DNA from 2 places in the Undibacterium sp. KW1 genome. Region 2 is predicted to be linked to the other one. Evidence: riboswitches for the same ligand, from Rfam matches in the RefSeq annotation. Region 2 holds a riboswitch; the other holds the start of a gene.
The links. A riboswitch is a leader RNA that binds a small molecule or an ion and turns the genes downstream of it on or off. The one in region 2 is predicted to bind cobalamin.
Positions count from the first base shown of each region.

Region 1 (7,494 bases), 2.1 Mb from region 2:
GATTGCTTAGCCACTCTTCCTGCAGGCGGTCTGCAGGTGCAGAGATAGACAGGCCAGCAATCATTTTGCCGCTGTCATCGTGGATGCCTGCTGCCATGCAGCGCACGCCCAGTTCCAGTTCTTCATTATCCCTGGCATAGCCGTTTTCACGCACAGCAGACAATTCTTTTTCCAGTTTGGCGAGATCAGTAATCGAATTCTTATTGTGACCAGCCAGACCAGTCCGGGTTGCATAAGCGCGTATCGCCTTCGGTTCATCAAGGGACAGGAAGAGTTTGCCTGTTGAAGTCAGGTGCAGCGGGGCACGGCCACCAATAGCACGTACCACCTGCATGCCCGAGCGCTCAGAGAAAGCCCGGTCTATATAGACAATTTCATCGCCCTGGCGTACCGACAGGTTAATGGTCTGGTTGGTCTGGCGGTGCAGGGCACGCATGAATTCCAGCGCGGCCTCACGCACGTTCAGGCGGCTCTTGACGATATTGCCCAGTTCCAGCAAGCGCATGCCCAGGCGATAAGAACCAGTGTCTGCCCTATCTACAAAACGGGTAAGCACCATGTCATTGAGAATGCGGTGGGCAGTGGAGGGGTGCAAGCCTGTGACGATAGCCAGTTCCTTGAGGCTGACCGGGTCCTGGTAACGCGACAGGGCGTCCAGCAAGGACACCATGCGTTCTATGACCTGTATGGATGTTTTATCAGAAGCGGGCGTATCGTTTTTCATATTATGGTTGGTGCGCTGCAATATATAAGTTATACCACAATGTGAAATGAACGTCACGGCTTCGTCGCCAAAATACAATATATGCAGCGAGATGGTGTGCAGGGACACTGCCAGCATGCAAGAAATTGATTTGCAATAAGTAAATCTGCTTGTTACAGACTTATAGTCCTGTAAAATTCGCCACCTGAGTGAAGGTCGGCTGGCCTGGTCTTCATCTGCAATACTGTTCAAGTGTGGGTTTAAGGAATAAAAATGTCTGAAAAAGAACAAGCTGTCAGTGAATTCAAAAGCAAAAGTGGCCTGCGCCGTATATTTTCGGCCTTTCTGTACTCCATCGATGGTTTGCGCTCTGCCTGGAAAAACGAACATGCCTTCCGCCAGGAACTGGTGCTGGTGGTTAGCGGTTCTGTTATTGCCTTGTTTTTGCCAGTGTCAGCTTTTGAAAAACTGATGATGATAGCCGTGCTGGTCTTGATACTGGTGGTTGAGCTCATCAATTCAGCGATTGAAGCCGTGGTAGATCGCGTCTCGCTGGAACGCCATACTTTGTCCAAGAACGCCAAGGACTTTGGTAGTGCCGCTGTCTTGCTGACAGTGTTGATAGCGCTGGCAACCTGGGTAGTCATTTTGCTTGACCGCTTTTATTATTGATTATGACGAAACTGTCCATGCTATTACTGCTATTGATTGCGATCAGGGTAGTGCTGGATTTGTTTTATTTTTTGAATAAAAAACCTGTTGCATATTTGTATCTCGCGTATTTTTTCCTATATTTGATCGCCGCCGCATTCATGTTGTTGATTGATGGATTGGACATGTGGGTGATTTTGTCGCTGGCAATTTCTGCTTTTAGCTTGATGCAGTTTGTATGGATGCGAAATAAGAAAATCGATGGAATAGCTAGCCATTAATAAATGATCGTTGAGCCCGTTTATTGCAAAAATGCGTCATTACTTCGAATGCTGTATATGAATAAAAAAATATCTGCGACAAGCCATCCTGCACTGGAAGTACAGCTCGCCGCTGCCATCAACAACAAGACCAAGCCCTTGGGCAGTCTTGGCCGTCTTGAGCATCTGGCGGCGCAAATAGGTTTGATACAGCAAAGCACACAGCCGGAGTTGCGTGAGCCTGCCATCGTCGTCTTTGCTGGCGATCATGGCGTTGTGGCTGAGGGTATTTCTGCTTTTCCTCAGGACGTGACCTGGCAGATGGTAGAGAATTTCCTGGCCAATGGTGCGGCGATCAATGTCTTTGCAAGGCAGAATGGCATCGCTCTGCATGTGGTGGATGCCGGGGTCAATCATGAATTTGGCCCGCGTGAAAAACTGCTGAGCATGAAAGTCGCCAATGGCACGCGCAATTTTGCCAAAGAACCGGCAATGACTGCTCCTCAATGTCAGGCCGCCATGCAAAATGGTGTTGAACTAGTCGCCAGCTTGTCTGGCAATGTGCTGGGGTTTGGTGAGATGGGCATAGGCAACACCACGGCTGCAGCTGCACTCATGCACAAGCTGACGGGTGTTCCTGTTGCGGATTGCGTAGGTGCAGGCACAGGTTTGTCTGCAGAAGGCATACGCCATAAACAGGCTGTCATTGAAGCTGCGGTGGCCTTGCATGCAAATGTAGAAGAGCCTGCAGATGTGCTGGCTACCTTTGGTGGTTTTGAAATCGCGACCATGGTCGGTGCCATGCTGGCAGCGGCAGAGCGTCGCATGGTCTTGCTGATAGATGGTTTCATCGTGACCAGCGCCTTGCTGGTGGCAGCCAGGATGCAGCCGGCAATACTCGATTACTGTGTGTTCTCACATCAGTCTGACGAAAGTGGCCATGCTCGCATGTTGCAGGCATTGCAGGTCAAGCCTGTGCTGCAACTCGACCTGCGCCTCGGTGAAGGTACGGGGGCAGCGCTGGTTTATCCTATGCTGCAAGCTGCGGTCAATTTTCTGAGCCAGATGGCGACTTTTGCGTCTGCGCAGGTGAGCGAAAAGAGCGGCGACTAGATATTACCCATACTGCGATTACCCATACTGCAGGAGCTGGCTTGCGTCAACTACGTTTATTCTTCATCGCCCTGCAGTTCTTTACCCGCATCCCCATACCAGCCTGGGTAGGGTTTGAGCCTGACTGGTTGCGCCAGTCTTCACGCTATTTCCCGGCAACAGGCTGGATTGTGGGGGCAGTGTGTGCAAGTGTCTATGCAGCCACAGCGCAATTGTGGCCACATGCGGTGGCCGTGGTGCTATCTACTATTGCAGGCATCTTGCTGACAGGCGCTTTTCATGAAGATGGCTTTGCTGATGTCTGCGATGGCTTTGGCGGTGGCATGACGCCAGAGCGCGTCTTGGAAATCATGAAGGATTCACGCGTCGGAGCCTATGGTGCCATAGGTATTTTACTGATGCTGGCCCTGAAGCTGGCTTTACTCAACAGCTTGCCTGCCTCGGCAGTGGTACCTGCCTTGCTGCTCGCACACCCCCTCTCGCGGCTGGCTTCATGCAGCCTGATCTGGCTCATGCAATATGCGCGGCATGAAGGCAAGGCCAAGCCGCTGGCACAGGAGATGAGTAATGGCGAATTTTTCGTCGCCTGTCTGACGGTGCTTTTACCGGGCGCAGCGCTGCTGTACTTCTGTCCTTTTCCATTGTATTCGCTGCTGTTGGCCCTTTGCCTGGTGTTATTGCTGACCTGGCGTATGGCGCGTATGTTCCGGCGCAGGATAGGCGGCTTTACCGGTGATTGTCTGGGGGCTACCCAGCAAGTGGCAGAAGTGGCTATCTACCTGGGTTTGCTGGCTTTTCAGGTGGCCTGATATGCGCCTGCATATACTCCGGCACACCAAACCGCGAATAGCAGAAGGTCTGTGCTATGGGCAAACAGATGTTGATGTCTTTGATGCCGACTGTGTTTCACTGGCGCAGCAATTGTCCAGTCAATTGCAAACAGGCTTACCAGTATTTTCCAGCCCTTCGCAACGTTGTGCCAGGCTGGCCAGCTTGTTGCACCCAGAACCTGTATTTGATGAGCGTTTGCAAGAACTCAATTTCGGTGCATGGGAAATGCAAGCCTGGGACGTGATCCCAAGAACCGACATAGATGTCTGGGCTGCAGCTCCCGCCAGCTACAAGCCCGGCGGTGTTGAATCGGCCATAGACCTGGCGCAACGCGTAATAAACTGGCTAAATGATATGCGTGTACTGAATATACCTGAAGCCATTGTTGTTACCCACGCCGGTGTCATACGCATGTTGCTGGCCTGGCAGGCAGGTATGGGGGCCGAGGAACTGGCAGAGCTGGTCTGTGCACAAAACCGCAGTCTTGCCTTTGGTGAATATCAGGAAATACTGGTATTTCATACTTAATGCAGATAGTATTTACGCAAGACTGACAGGTATCCATGTTTCCCATGGTCATTGCATGATAGAACTCAGGAAATCCCCACGCATTACCGTGACATGGCGCGCAGGTGTCAAATTGCCTGACGGCAAACTGGTTCTCGCCAAGCTGGTCAATATATCGGCCGAGGGTGTGCTCTTGCATACGACCGAAAACCTGATACCGCAACGCAGTTACCCCATGTTGATCGAGATTCCCGGTATTTTTCAGGAATCCCAGATTTACAAGGTCAGTTGCAAAGGCACAATCAGGCATGCCATCCTCAGTGGCGAGGTCTATCACGTAGGCATACAACTCTCTGAAATGTCCGAATTGCATACTGAACTGGTGACCGCGTGGATATCCAAGACCGCCCATTTGAGTTGAATTCGGGCACGGCTTGGAGCAAATCTGCTTTGTTTTCAATAAGTTAATAAACTGAGTTGCGTCAGTTTTTAAACCTGCCAAACTTGCGGCTACCCCCATCTGTCTATAGAATGGCGGGGTTTTGGTGCTCGCGGGTATATTCATATCTGCGGTTAAACGGGAAACACTAAGCTCTTGCAAAAGTGTGCTGCCCCCGCAACGGTGTACAAGTTGCTGCGAATTCAGAAGACTTATGTCGCTCATACGCAGCCAGCCATTTTCCAATACCACTGTGCTAAGTGCATGGGAAGGTCAGATGGTGATACTTGTCAGCCCGGATACCGGCCAGAATAAGTGAAGCAATACGGACGGGGAAATTTCGTTAAACAGAAACGCATGCATTGCCGTTGATTGGCATGGTGTGAAATCCTGACAGCACAGGCTGCCTGCGTGGCCCTGTCGCTGACGACTAATTGTCCTTATTGCTTTGTTCAAAGTAGCCTGCGGGGACGTCGGTTACTTGCTCTATTTTTTCTGAAATATCATGACATCTGTATTCAAACCGCTTGCCATTAGTCTGGCCATTGCTGCTGCATTCCCATCCACCTTCGCTTTTGCACAAACTGCTGCTCTAGGCGCTGCTTCCAGCGTGGTGATTACCGCTGGTCGCCAGACCCAGGCCGCCAAGGATGTGTTGGCTGACAACGTCGTTATCACGGCGGAAGACATTGCCAAATCCGGCGCTGCTTCTGTTGTTGATCTCTTGCAACAGCAACGTGGCATAGAAATCGCCCGCAATGGTGGCCCTGGCACGACAGCTTCCGTCTTCATGCGCGGTGGTAACAATGCGCAAAACGTGGTGTTGATTGATGGCGTACGCATCGGTTCCTCCACTACCGGCGGTGCTACCTGGTCTTCCATTCCATTGTCACAGATAGACCGTATTGAAGTCGTGTATGGCCCACTGTCAAGCCTGTATGGTGCTGATGCCATGGGTGGTGTTATTCAGATATTCACCAAAAAAGGTACTGGTGTTCTCTCTCCTACCGTGTCGGCTGGTTTGGGTAGCTATGGCACGCGTAAATTGCAGGCGGGTATCTTTGGTTCTGTGGCCAATAATCTCAGTCTCAGCTTGAATGCTGGCCACGAAGAGAGCGAGGGGTTTTCTGCGACCAAGCCAACAGCGGATTTTGGCTATAACCCTGACAAAGACGGCTACAAACTGGATAGTTTTAATGGCCGTATGGTATGGGAGATCAGCAAGGGTTATGAACTCGGCGCGAGTATTTTGCACAGCCGTAATAATGCACAATATGATTCCGGCTTAAATCGTGAAGACCGTTCAATTTCGACATTGGAAACTATTGCCGTATTTGGTCGTGGCAAGTTTACTGATAATTGGACAGCTTCTCTGCAAGTAGCCAAAGCTACTGACAAAGGGGCAACAGAATCTGTTACCAGCACAAAGTATAGCTACAGCCAGATTAGCACGGTGCAGGATAGTCTGAGCATCCAAAATGACATTCGCATCGGTAAAGACACATTGCAAGTTATTGCAGAAACACGGGAAGAAAACGTCGATACACCTACTTTGGCTCTGAATGGCAAGCGGACGACTAACTCTTTTGCTGCATCTTATGTGTTCAAGCAAGACGCTCATCTGGCCAGTGCCAGCATACGTAATGACCGTAGCTCGCAATACGGCTCCAATACGACTGGCAGCATAGCTTACGGCTATCGTTTCACTGATGCTCTGCGCGTCAATGCCAGTTATGGCACCAGCTTCAGAGCGCCTACTTTCAATGAATTGTATTACCCTAATTATGGTGTTGCCACCAACAAACCGGAAAAAGCAAAGAATGCAGAAATCGGTGCGTATTTTGAGCAAGGTGATACTCAGTTAAGTGCGGTGTACTATCAAAACAAGGCAACTGATCTGTTGATTTCTGCTGGTTCTGCAGATTGTCCAGCAGGTTATACTTTTGGTTGCGCGCGCAACGTCAATAAAGCGACATTGTCTGGTTTGAGTATAGGTGGTAGTACACGCTTTGCTGACTTGACATTGCGTGGTTCCATTGACTTCCAGAATCCTAAAGATGACACAACAGGCAAACGCCTGGCACGCCGCTCCAAACAGCATGGTACTTTTGCCGCAGAATATGCTTTGCCTAGCGCAAAAATTGGTGTGGAAATAATCTTCTCTGGAGAGCGTTTTGATGATGCTGCTAACAGCAGAACTCTTGCTTCCTATCAGTTGCTGAACCTGTATGCTCGCTATGAAATCGCAAAAAATACAACGGTGCTGGCACGCTGGAATAATGCCCTGAACAAGGACTATGAACTGGCAAGAGGCTATGCAACAGCCGGTTCCAATGTATTTGTTGGCGTGAGCTACGGCTTTAAATAAGTCTGGCATTGATGTGATGCGATGTGGCGGATATGGCTGCATCGCCCATCACATCAGCAAGCTGATAAGCTGATGTGCAGGTCTGGTTTTTAAAAGATGCTGCACATCAAAACCTGTTTTACCTTTGGACCAGACTAATGATAGCGTCTTTTTTTTCTGCACGACAGCGCAAGCAATCCCCCAGGATGGCGGTCGCTCAACGTGCCGGGCTGGTTCTCCCTATTCTATTCGCCGCCGCTGTAGGCAGCATATTGATTGCCTGCGTCTGCGGTTCAGTGTCCCTGAGCTTTGCTGAATTATGGCAAGCCTTGCTGGAATTGCTGCGTGGTCCACCAACAACCCTGCCTGGCAGCCTGCTTGATTTGCGCCTGGGACGTGCGCTGACTGGTTTTGTGACCGGTGCCACACTGGCACTGGCTGGCGTCATGATGCAGGCGCTATTACGCAATCCGCTGGCTGATCCTTATGTGCTCGGTATATCCGGTGGCGCATCTGTCGGCGCGCTGGCGACCATCTTGTTTTTCGGTGCATTCTGGCTGGTCGATGTGGCGGCCTTTGCCGGTGCAATTACTGTGGCGCTGTTATTGTTCGGCCTGGCTTACCGCGACTTGCGTGGTGCGGG
Region 1 is NZ_AP018439.1:2,037,003-2,044,496, forward strand. It holds gene UNDKW_RS09025 (IclR family transcriptional regulator) at 1-724, opposite strand, end outside; gene UNDKW_RS09030 (diacylglycerol kinase) at 977-1,375, shown strand; gene cobT (nicotinate-nucleotide--dimethylbenzimidazole phosphoribosyltransferase) at 1,693-2,727, shown strand; gene UNDKW_RS09040 (adenosylcobinamide-GDP ribazoletransferase) at 2,769-3,536, shown strand; gene UNDKW_RS09045 (histidine phosphatase family protein) at 3,538-4,086, shown strand; gene UNDKW_RS09050 (PilZ domain-containing protein) at 4,142-4,486, shown strand; cobalamin riboswitch at 4,592-4,830, shown strand; gene UNDKW_RS09055 (TonB-dependent receptor domain-containing protein) at 5,010-6,872, shown strand; gene UNDKW_RS09060 (iron ABC transporter permease) at 7,058-7,494, shown strand, end outside.
Region 1: linked by a shared signal. The riboswitch ahead of UNDKW_RS09055 (TonB-dependent receptor domain-containing protein) and the one ahead of UNDKW_RS18505 (CoA-acylating methylmalonate-semialdehyde dehydrogenase) in region 2 are both predicted to bind cobalamin.

Region 2 (7,494 bases):
GCGACTTTCTTGGCAGATTGCGCAGCGATGGTGCTGCAATCTATGATCAGTGCGCCGCTGGCGATGTGGGCGAGTATGCCGTCATCGCCGAGGTAGAGGCTTTCTACATGGCGGCTGGCAGGCAGCATGCTGATGACGATGTCTGCGCCTTCTATGGCTTGTTTGGCGTTGCCTGCGGCCAGTGCACCTGCGTCTGCCAGTGTTTTCAGGGCGACAGGGGAGAGGTCGAAGACGGTGAGCGGGTAGCCTGCCTTGAGCAGGTTAAGGGCCATGGGTGCGCCCATGTTGCCGAGGCCGATGAAGGCGATTTTGGATTGGTTTGACATGGTGGTTTATCTCCTTGTTTTACGTGTTCTTTGTTTGGCTTGGTGGGCGTTTCTCGTAGGTTGGGCTACGCTTCATCAGCCCAACACTTTGCGGTTGAAACACGACGTACGTCATTGCGAAGCTGAGTGTTGGGCTGGTAAACCGTAGCCCAACCTACAGAGCTCTGCTTCACTCCATACTTACGCGGCTCTCTTTTGGATGTTTTCACTCGCACCCAAATCCCGCAAAGGATGCCGCTCTGCCGCCCAGAGATGCGCAAAGTAACGCTCACCATCTTGCGGCTGCAATGCATCCAAACTACCAGGCAACCATTGCGGTTTCTGGTCCTTATCCACAATCAAGGCACGTATCCCTTCCGCAAAATCATGGCCTTGCGTGCAGGCGAGTGCTGCGACTAACTCTATGCGGAAAATTTCTGCCAGCGACAGATGTTTGCCTCTTTCCTGCAAGGCATGCGCCAGCCAGGCAGAGGTCGGGCTGCCTTTTTGCAGGCTGGCGACGGCTTTTTGCAGCCACACGTCGTCGTTCAATACGCTCGCATCAAGCTGGCAGATATTGCTGATGATGGTGCTCAGGTCAGCAGCGCTGCATAATTGATTGATGAGGTCAAAATGCTGGCGCAAAGGCCCAACGCTGCTGATCACGTTGGCATTGCGTTGCTGCTCATGCAGGATATGGCTCAGGCGCAGGTGATTACTCAGCTTATTGTGTTCTGCCTGCTTGCTCCATTCGCAGGCTTGCAGGCGAGCCAGCAGTTCTGCCTTCCTCTCATGCGGCAATTGCAGGTCGGCCAGCTTTACAAACACGGCGTCGCTGGCATTGATGTTCGCACCCGTCAACGCCAGGAATAAACCCAGCTTGCCCGGCATGCGGTTCAAAAACCAGGTGCCGCCTACATCGGGGAACAAACCTATGGCAATCTCTGGCATGGCGAGGCGGGATTTTTCCGTGACGACGCGGTGGCTGGCACCGGCCATCAAGCCTATGCCGCCACCCATGACGATGCCGTGACCCCAGCATAATATGGGTTTGCGGTAAGTATGAATTTGATAGTCGAGGCGGTATTCCTGCTCAAAAAAATCCAGCGCATAGGCATTGCCGAGCAAGTCGTCTTTTTTGTCGGAGGTATGATGCTCGCGCATGCTGGCGTACAGGTTTTGCAAATCACCACCTGCGCAAAATGCCTTCTCGCTAGCGGCCTGCAAGACTACCATGGCAATGCTGTCATCTTCATCCCAGACTTGCAATTGCTTGCCCAGTAATTGCACCATCTCTTTGGACAGGGCATTCAGGGTTTTTTCTGAATTGAGGGTGGCCACGCCTAGTTGCATGCCGTTGGCAGCAGGCAGGGTGTGGAACAGGACAGGGGAGTCGCTCATGCATTCCTCCATACTGGCGGACGTTTTTCCAGGAAAGCGGTGACCCCTTCTTTTTGATCGGCAGTATCAAACAGGGCCAGGAAGGCTTCGCGTTCTTGTGGCAGCACAGTGTTCATCGGTTGCTGGCGTGCGCCTTGTATGAGTTGCTTGCATGCCTTGACGCTGCTGGGGCTTTGCTTGCCTACCTGTTTGGCCAGCGCCAGTGCGTGTTCGAGTGCACCGCCGGTGGCGACGACTTCTTCTACCAAGCCTATGCGCAGGGCAGTGGCAGCATCGACACGTTCACCGCACAAGATCAGGCGCTTGGCCCAGCCTTCACCTACCAGCCAGGCCAAGTTTTGCGTGCCGCCAGCGCAGGGCAGCAAGCCGACTGCGGCTTCTGGCAAGGCCATTTGCGCCTGGGTTTCGGCAATGCGCAAATCGCAAGCCAGCGCGCACTCCAGGCCACCGCCCATGGCATAGCCATTGATCGCAGCGATGGAAACACCACGAAAGCGGCTCAGGGTTTCAAATGCTTCGCCAAAGCGGCGTGCCATGTCGAGCGCCACGGCCTTGTCGCCGTCGGCAAACAGCTTCAAGTCTGCGCCTGCTGAAAAGAATTTCTGGCCTGAGCCTGTGATGACGAGGCTATAGATATCTGCATCAGCATTGAGGTCATTGACGAGTTGCGTCAATGCCTGCAAACCCGCTGCCGTCCAGGTATTGGCGGGCGGGTTGGCCAGGGTCACCAGGGCAGTGTGGCCGATGATTTCGCATTGCAGATTGGTGTAGTTAGCATATTTACTCATAAAAATTCCTCGCTTGCGGGTTGGTTTAGCATGTGGCGGGCGACGATGACGCGCATGATTTCATTCGTGCCTTCGAGTATCTGGTGCACCCTGACATCACGCAGGAAGCGCTCCAGCGGGTATTCGCGTATATAGCCGTAACCGCCATGGATTTGCAGGGCTTCATTGCAGACGGCAAAGCCTGTGTCAGTCGCCAGGCGCTTGGCCATGGCGCAATACACTGAGGCATTGTCGGCCTTGCTGTCGAGCTTGCTCGCAGCCAGACGCACCATCTGGCGGCCTGCGACAAGTTCAGTTTGCATGTCGGCCAGCTTGAATTGCAGCACTTGAAAATCAGACAGTTTTTTCTGGAACTGCATGCGCTCGTTCATGTAGTTGTGCGCACTGTTCAGGGCAGATTGCGCCGCGCCGATGGAGCAGGTGGCGATGTTGATGCGGCCACCATCGAGCCCGCGCATGGCGATGCGGAAGCCTTCGCCTTCTTCACCCAGCAAATGGCTGCGCGGCACCCGCACCTGATCAAAATTGACAGTGCGGGTGGGCTGGCTGTTCCAGCCCATCTTGTCTTCTTTCTTGCCATAGCTGATGCCCGGCAAGTCAGCCGGTACCGCAAAGGCCGATATGCCACCCGCACCATCGCCACCGCTGCGCGCCATCACCACCAGCATATTGGTCGCGCCCGCTCCGGAGATAAAAGCCTTGCTGCCATTCAGGACATAGCTGTCACCATCGAGCAGGGCGGTGGTGCGCAGCGAGGCCGCGTCAGAACCTGCACCCGCCTCGGTCAGGCAGTAAGAGGCCAGCTTTTTGCCTGCTGCCAGCCTGGGCACCCATTCCTGCTGCACTTCTGGCGTGGCCCAGTTGGCAATCATCCAGCTCGCCATGTTGTGTATCGTGATGTAAGCCGTGGTGGAAGGGCAGGCGCGTGCCAGCTCTTCAAAAATGATGGCTGCATCCAGCCGCGTCAGGCCCAGCCCGCCCAGTTCTTCTGGCACATACAGCCCGCAAAATCCCAACTCCCCGGCGTGGGCAATCACGTCCAGCGGGAAGTGGGAAGTGGCATCCCAATGAGCGGCTTGCGCCGCCATTTCATGGGCGGCGAAGCTGCGGGCAGATTGCTGGTAGGCGCGCTGGTCTTCACTAAGATCGAAGTCCATATCATCCTAGCCCCGGTAGTTGACCGCTATTAGCAGTCAATGATTGAAGTCGTGTATTTACCATTGCTCACTTTCGTTAAGATTTAGCATGCGGAGAGCGCTACAAGTGCAATTGCACACTTTTCCAGCTCCCTGCCGTTGTTGTTCCTCCTAGCAGACGCTAGTCTGCGTCGTCGTCACGCCTAGCCAGGAAACTGAAAAAATGCACACTTGCACTTGTCCAACTACCGGAGCTAGGATGCCTTCCCTTACTTGAGTGAGATGGTCGTATTCACCTTGCCAGCGCTGACACTGTCATCAAACCAGCGTGCCGTGATGGTCTTGGTCTGGGTATAAAACTGTATGACTTGTTTGCCGTAGGGGCCCAGGTCGCCGAGTTTGGATGCACGCGAACCGGTGAAAGAAAACAGCGGCACAGGCACAGGGATAGGTACGTTGATGCCGATCTGGCCTACATCGATATCTTCTTCAAAGGTACGAGCGGCAGCGCCAGACTGGGTGAACAATGCCGTGCCATTGCCGTTAGGGTTGGCATTGATGATGGCGATGGCGTCTGCCAGCGTATCGGCCTGCATGATGCACAGCACCGGGCCAAAAATTTCTTCTTCATAAATGCGCATGCCAGGTTTGACGCCGGTGAAGACAGTCGGCCCGACGAAATTGCCGTGCTCATAGCCAGCGACCTGCGGCTTGCGACCATCCAGCACCAGGTTGGCGCCTTCGGCCACGCCTTGCGCAATCAGGCTTTCTACCCGCTCTTTGGCGGTGCAGGAAATGACCGGGCCGATATCTGTGCCCGCTTCTGCACCGGCATTGATTTTCAGGCTGCGTGCACGGTCCAGCAATTCTGGCACCCACTGATTGGCTTCACCAACGAGTATCACCACAGACAGCGCCATGCAACGCTGGCCAGCCGCACCAAAGGCCGCACCGGCGAGATTGTTGAGGGTTTGTTCCTTGTGCGCATCGGGCAGGACGATGGCGTGGTTCTTGGCACCCATCATGCACTGCGCACGTTTGCCAGCCAGTGTCGCGCGGTTATACACATGTGTACCTACGCGGGTGGAGCCGACGAAAGACACGGCCTTGATATCAGGGTGGTCGCAAATCGCATTGACGATGTCTTCACCACCATGCACCACATTCAGCACGCCAGGCGGTATGCCAGCCTGCATGGCCAGTTCAGCCAGACGCATGGTGACCATGGGGTCTTGCTCGGACGGTTTCAGGATGAAGGTATTGCCGCAGGCAATCGCCATAGGGAACATCCACAGCGGTATCATCGCAGGGAAGTTGAAAGGGGTAATACCAGCGCACACACCGAGCGGCTGGTTCAGGGTATAGGTATCAACGCCGCTGGCAACGTTGTTGGCGATTTCGCCCATTTGCAGGTTGCCGATATTGGCGGCATGCTCAACCACCTCCAAACCACGGAAGATATCGCCTTCAGCATCGGCCAGGGTCTTGCCTTGTTCGGCTGTCAGCAATGCGGCCAGCTCGGCCATGTTTTCACGTATCAGTTGCTGGTATTTTAAAAAGATGCGGGCGCGTGTGCCTATCGCTGTCTTGCGCCAGGTCTTGAATGCAGCCTTGGCAGCATCAACTGCAGCCTGCATTTCATCTGGCGTGGCAAACGGAACATGGGCCAGCACCTGTTGCGTGGCCGGGTTGATCACATTGCGCCATTGCGTGGATTTGGAGTCTATCAGTTCGCCGTTGATCAGCAGTTTGACGTTGGGAGCCTGGGTAAGAGTAGACATGATGCTTTCCTGAACCTTCCTGATTGCGCACGGACAGACGGCGGGTTTGACCCGCAACAACAGCCGCACTGATGCCTGAAAACAGGATGACTACTGCAAGCAGAAACCTTCCGCAGCAACCATCCTGACCATGGGCATACGCCGTGAGGACGCACACCCGCCACGCACCTTCCGTACGTGACCAGACCTTGGAAAAACAGAGAAAGAACAGTATTGAAGACAGGCACTCGCCCGCCATCAGGCGCGCCATGCCATATCCCAAACACCGCCTTCCGCAATGTTTTTCTCAGCGATCAACAGGCCGGTATCCGGGCTTGCAAGTCTTGTTACATCGCCTTCCCAGTCATGCATGACCAGTGGCGTGGATGATGTAACCGCACTTGCCTACCGTTGCGGAGGCAGCAGGGGCTTAGCGCCCTGAACCCAGACTGCCACCTGCTGGCGACATGGTTCAGGACAACCACTTTCCCGTTTAACACAGCCCAAGAGATTGGGCCGCGCACCTGTTATTTTTAGAATAGCACAAGAATTGACGTTAACGTAAACGTTAATTGGTGAAAAAAATTCAAGATGAAGATAAAATAGGTTTTGCTATTTTGACATTGATCAATTGGAGACCTGAATGAAGCTGCTTTTTACTTGTGTCTTGTTGTCATGGTGCCTGGTGTTTGAAGCCCGGGCAGCTTCTGATGTTGCAGTAACTGAAAATTCTTCAGGAAGCGACCTTATCTTTGTTGGTCAAATAAATGCAAAGTCCGTTAATGATTTCCTTGAGAAGAATAAAGATACCCAGGCGAAAAGCATGATCATTTTTTCGCCTGGGGGAGATGTTTTTTCTGCTTTGAAATTAGCGCACTGGGTTCGTGAGCACGGCCTGGATTTAAGAGTCCGGACCCTGTGCATGTCTGCATGTGCAAACTATGTTTTTCCCGCTGCAAACAGAAAAATCATTGAGCGAGGAGCACTGGTAATCTGGCATGGAGGCATAGAACAAAAAGATGTTCGCGAAGGAATCGCTTATTACGATGCTCTACTTACCAAGACCAAGACTGGTGACAATGCCTTGACTTCAAGTGAAAAGGAATTCCTAACCAATAATCAAATCAAGTATGAAAGTGCAAAAAAAATCAGGCTTATGCAAGCTGAATTATTTTCTCAATTAGGAATAGATGAATATATAACCCGGCTAGGCCAAGAACCGATTTGGTATAAGGTCGATGGCTGGACTGCGACGATAGAGTTGATGAATAAAATGGGTATAAAGAATGTAGAAGCGAACCCCAACTATGCATCGGCAAATTATTTGAAGAGAAATCTGATTGCAAACATACAGTCTGGTGGAGAACCTGTTGTATTTGGTCTGGATAGCGCAGGAAAAATTGTCACCTTGAACCAGATTCCTCCTGAACCTCAATAAAGCTTTTACTTCCAGCCAGATTGGTGCGCTTAAGCGAGAATTTATAATGAGACTGAAAAATACCGCAACTCTCCTGACGCTGGCTGCCAGTGATGATCATGAAAAAATCATTGCAGAGCTTGCCCAGATACTGAAGTTACTCTCGCTGACGCACAAGAAAATAGCACAAACAAACCTGCTCTTGCACTACTTTGAAAGAGCAAAAGAAGAGGGTGGGGAAATCGTCGTCGTTAGTGAAAAAATAGTTGAAATTGATGGGCGAGACAACTCATTTGATGTCTGTGCCAGAAAAATTGCTAAGGCATCGTTACTAACTCTTCAGAGGCGCATGCCCCGGTTGAGATTATGTGCTTTGCAGGTCTTTGATCTCGAAAACCCTGATGTTGCAATAGGCATTGATGATGGAGAGTTGACTGTCAGCTATTGGCAATGGCTGGATGAAGTTAACTATACTGAAGCGCAATTTGCAGCTCATGTATTGGCACTGAAAAATGAATTTAGAAAATATGTGGTCCTTCCTGAGGTTTAGCACAACAGTTTTAGCGAGTACCTTATATAAGCAATTAATGCAAACACAGGACTGAAAGCTCTATGAACACTTTTGCCGTCATCATTAAACACAAAACCCAGCCAGGAAAACGCGACGAAGTGCGCGCTTTCTGGGGA
Region 2 is NZ_AP018439.1:4,141,848-4,149,341, reverse strand. It holds gene mmsB (3-hydroxyisobutyrate dehydrogenase) at 1-326, opposite strand, end outside; gene UNDKW_RS18520 (enoyl-CoA hydratase/isomerase family protein) at 507-1,706, opposite strand; gene UNDKW_RS18515 (enoyl-CoA hydratase) at 1,703-2,494, opposite strand; gene UNDKW_RS18510 (acyl-CoA dehydrogenase family protein) at 2,491-3,651, opposite strand; gene UNDKW_RS18505 (CoA-acylating methylmalonate-semialdehyde dehydrogenase) at 3,900-5,411, opposite strand; cobalamin riboswitch at 5,693-5,933, opposite strand; gene UNDKW_RS18500 (hypothetical protein) at 6,034-6,828, shown strand; gene UNDKW_RS18495 (hypothetical protein) at 6,875-7,357, shown strand; gene UNDKW_RS18490 (putative quinol monooxygenase) at 7,420-7,494, shown strand, end outside.